Regions from separate parts of the uncultured Rossellomorea sp. genome, predicted to be linked through region 1. Evidence: riboswitches for the same ligand, from Rfam matches in the RefSeq annotation. Region 1 holds a riboswitch; the other holds the start of a gene.
What was found. Region 1 has a riboswitch for S-adenosylmethionine ahead of mtnK (S-methyl-5-thioribose kinase). Riboswitches for the same ligand answer to the same signal wherever they lie in the genome.

Region 1 (2,206 bases):
GCTGCTTCTGTCAGTTTTTCCACAATATGTGGAGGAGTCGGCTGATCCGGATTTCCCTGCCCTAAATTAATGACATCATGTCCCTCTTCCACAACCGCATTCACTGTACTTGCAAGGGATGCGAAAAATTGTTCAGGTAATAAATCTAAACGTTTTGCCTTACTAAAGGTTTTCATATACTCACCCACTACATTTTTTTGAAAATTAATTACTTTCAAATTCTAGTCACAAATGATATAACGGAAAATAAAGAATGTAAAGGAATAAATTCCAAAAGTCTATAATGAGGTGAAGCAAATGATTCAAAAGATAGGTCTCGCACAAATGGATATTGTGTTCGGAAACCCTGAAGAAAACAAGAAAAAAGTAGAACAATGGGTTAAAAAAGCGAAGAATGACGGCTGTGATACAGTTGTGCTGCCTGAGCTTTGGACGACTGGATATGACCTTACAAGAATGGATGACATCGCTGATAACGGTGCGAAAGATTCATCTTCTTTCCTGACTTCTCTATCAAAGAAATATTCCATTCACATTGTAGGTGGTTCTGTGGCAAACAAAACACAGAATGGGGTGAGCAATACACTTTTAGTTGCGAATTCCGATGGCAGGTTGGTGAAACAGTATTCAAAGCTTCACCTTTTCAAGCTAATGAATGAACATCATTATTTACTTCCTGGACAAGAAGATGGCATGTTCACCCTTCAAGAAACAGAGATGGCAGGATTGATTTGTTACGACATTCGTTTTCCGGAATGGTTCAGAAAACATGTACTATTGGGAGCCAAGATTGTTTTTGTCGTAGCAGAGTGGCCAGCAGCACGAATTGATCACTGGCAGACCCTCTTAAGGGCACGAGCGATTGAAAATCAGTGCTTTGTAATCGCCTGCAACCGTGTGGGCAGTGACCCGAACAATGAATTCGGCGGTTGTTCCCTCATCATTGATCCCTGGGGAGAAATTCTTTCAAAGGGATCTCAAACGGAAGAATTGGTTTCAGCTGAAATCAATTTACATGAAGTAGAAAGAGTCCGAAAACAGATTCCGATATTTCAGGATCGAAGACCGGATTTTTATTAGAAAGGTTATTTCTTTAAAAAAACCGTTGACATGGAAAATACTTCAATGGTACCATTCAATTCATATGGAACATTCTGAAAGTTTAATTAAATAGCGTACGCAACTCTTATCAAGAGCTGGCTGAGGGATTTGGCCCTATGAAGCCCAGCAACCGACCATAATACCGTATTAAAACGGGGCGCAGTAAGCGCCGGATTGACTAATCCAGTAAGGCACGGTGCTAATTCCAACAGAAAGATTATCTTTCTGAGAGATAAGAGGCGACGAAGATACCTTCTTCAAGCCTCTTTCGAACATGGAAAGAGGCTTTTCTAATGCCACGGAAAAGCCTCCATAACACTGTACTCATAAGGGTGTACTAAAAGGAGGAACGAAAATGGCAATTACTAAACTCAATACGTATCAACCACTAACTGAACAGTCGGCAATTGTGCTGGCCATTCGTTTAAGAATTTTTGAAGATGGAACTCTCTTGACATGTAAAGAAATAGGAGACGGCAACTTAAACTTGGTATTTCATGTAGTAGAGAGTGAAACAGGTAAAGGAATCATTATTAAGCAAGCACTTCCCTATGCAAAGGTTGTAGGGGAAAGTTGGCCATTGACAATCGAACGGGCAAGAATCGAAGCCGGTGCTCTAAAGCTTCAACGATCATTTGTAGGGGATCTGGTTCCTGAAGTGTACTACTCAGATCCTGCACTTGCGATTACGGTAATGGAGGATTTGAGTGCACTGACGATTGCCCGGGCAGGCCTTATCAAAGGGGAAAAGTATCCACAGCTCTCCCAAGACATCGGAACTTTTTTAGCCAATACACTGTATTTCACATCTGATTATGCCCTTCATCCTTTCAAGAAAAAGGAATACGTGAAAGAATTTTCAAATCCTGAGCTATGCAAAATTACTGAAGATCTCGTATTTACTGATCCTTTTTTCAATAGTGAAACCAATGAATTTGAGGAAGAGTTATCTCAAGATGTTCAAAAATTATGGGAAGATTTCACTGTAAAGCTTGAGGTGGCAAAATTGAAAAAGAGCTTTCTGACTGAAGGGGAAGCGCTACTGCATGGAGACCTTCATACTGGTAGCATCTTTGTAGATCAGAACCAAACAAAAGTGATCGAT
Region 2 (2,206 bases), on a different contig from region 1:
CTTTTTACTGTAACACAGTTATCTTTGTTCATGGGAGGCGAGGGGGTGCAGGGAACCTATCTCCCAACCTGACATACCGGACAAAAATACAACCGCCTCGAAGCTGCGACCGTCTTCTCAATTTCACTCCCACAAATAAAGCATGATGCTCCTTCCCGATTGAATACCCAATGTCGATATTTTGAGCGCTTCTCTCCTTGAGCTTTTAACTTATCAACAAGTTCAAGATCGTTTGTAATTCCCCCAGTCTTATAGGATTGCATCATTAAATGAATGATTGCCTCTGATGTTTTCATCAATTGATCTTTCGTACAGTCAATCGGACGGAGAGAAGGGTGGATGCCTGCTGCAAACATGATCTCAGATCTCAAATAATTCCCGATTCCTGCTACAAACCCTTGATCTAATAAAAGAATCGACCACTTTCTTTTGTAGAATCGTTTGTCTTTCATTCTTTGGAGCAACTCGTCCGCTGTTACTTCTTCACTCAAAATATCGGGTCCCACTTTTGCAACGAAAGGATGCTCAGGTACCTCTTCATCACGGAGGACTTCAATATCAGATGCACTGTAAAGAAGTGCCGACTTTTTCTCATTATGTAGAGCCAATCTGAGCTGGCGGTTTGTCTTCGGATAATTGTAAAGGTTCCTGATGTACCACTTTCCATAGAGTTGATTGTGTGAATAAATGGTGTAGCCATTGTCAAAGCGGATAAGCATGGCTTTTCCTTTCGTATCCACTCTGGTCACGATCGATCCTTTTAAAAGGTCTTCGTACTCTTCTAAATGAGGGAAGGCAAAGTACACATCTTGTACGTTTTTATTTTTAAGAGCGCGCTCTACTCCATCTGCAGCTCTTCTGATTTCCGGACCTTCTGGCATGGCAGTTTCTCCTTTTTTAGTATAGTTGTTCCCTTTTTTCTTTCCGAAGTAACATTCGGATAGGCTGGGCTGCTCATCTGTTTCATGTTCTTGACATTATTCCAATATATTGATAAAGTTTTAAAAAATCTACATATTTTCTTATCCAGAGAGGTGGAGGGACTGGCCCTTTGAAGCCTCAGCAACAGGTCTGTGAAGATACTGTGCTAATTCCAGCGGGTGATTCAAACCTGATAGATAGGAGCAATCTTTTATTTGTCGGTGACGCACTCGTTCAGGGTGCGTTTTTTGTTTGTCCACTTATTCCACAATATATTCAGGAGGAAGGGTGTTTTTTTATGGAACACGCAGGTCAGAGTTTTAAAAGGAAGATGAAGACACGGCATTTGGTGATGCTGTCTCTTGGAGGGGTGATCGGAACCGGGCTATTCTTGAGTTCGGGTTATACGATTCATCAGGCTGGACCGTTTGGGACGATCCTTGCTTATTTGATTGGGGCGCTGGTTGTTTATCTTGTGATGCTTTGCTTAGGCGAGCTTTCTGTCCATATGCCGGAGACGGGATCCTTTCATAGTTATGCTGCAAAGTTCATTGGTCCAGGCACCGGTTACACGGTGGGCTGGTTATATTGGCTGACATGGACAGTGGCATTGGGGTCGGAGTTTACGGCGGCTGGCTTGATGATGCAGCGCTGGTTTCCTTCGATTAGTGTATGGATATGGAGCGCGGTCTTTGCTGCGTTGATTTTTGGACTTAATGCATGGTCAGTGCGGTTTTTTGCTGAATCTGAATTTTGGTTTTCTTTAGTAAAAGTGATTTCGATTGTTGCGTTTATTGTGATCGGGGCAGGGGCGATTGTCGGGTTCATCCCTCTCGGTCAATCAGAGCCCGCTCCGTTTTTCTCGAATATCACAAGTTCAGGGTTGTTTCCGAATGGGGCATTTGCCATCTTGATGACCATGCTTGCCGTGAACTTTGCCTTTTCAGGAACAGAATTGATCGGGGTTGCGGCGGGAGAAACGGAGAATCCATCAAAATCGATTCCTAAAGCTATCCGCACCACGCTTGTGAGATTGATCATCTTTTATGTAGGGACGATTGTCGTATTATCTGCTTTATTACCGAGCCAGTCAGCCGGTATATTGGAAAGTCCTTTCGTAGCGGTGCTAGGACGGATTGGAATCCCATATGCCGCCGATATCATGAATTTTGTTATTATAACGGCCATTTTATCAGCCGCAAACTCAGGTTTGTATGCTTCTTCCAGAATGCTATGGTCGCTGGCAGATAAGCAAACCATCTCACCGATCTTTGCCAAATTGACT

Region 2: linked by a shared signal. The riboswitch ahead of mmuP (S-methylmethionine permease) and the one ahead of mtnK (S-methyl-5-thioribose kinase) in region 1 are both predicted to bind S-adenosylmethionine.

Annotation. Positions count from the first base shown of each region.
Region 1 covers NZ_CANKZT010000002.1:359,047-361,252, reverse strand. The annotation lists gene Q1B03_RS08740 (pyridoxal phosphate-dependent aminotransferase) at 1-176, opposite strand, end outside; gene Q1B03_RS08735 (carbon-nitrogen family hydrolase) at 298-1,080, shown strand; SAM riboswitch class I at 1,184-1,340, shown strand; gene mtnK (S-methyl-5-thioribose kinase) at 1,457-2,206, shown strand, end outside.
Region 2 covers NZ_CANKZT010000008.1:129,034-131,239, forward strand. The annotation lists gene nei (endonuclease VIII) at 57-881, opposite strand; SAM riboswitch class I at 1,020-1,125, shown strand; gene mmuP (S-methylmethionine permease) at 1,220-2,206, shown strand, end outside.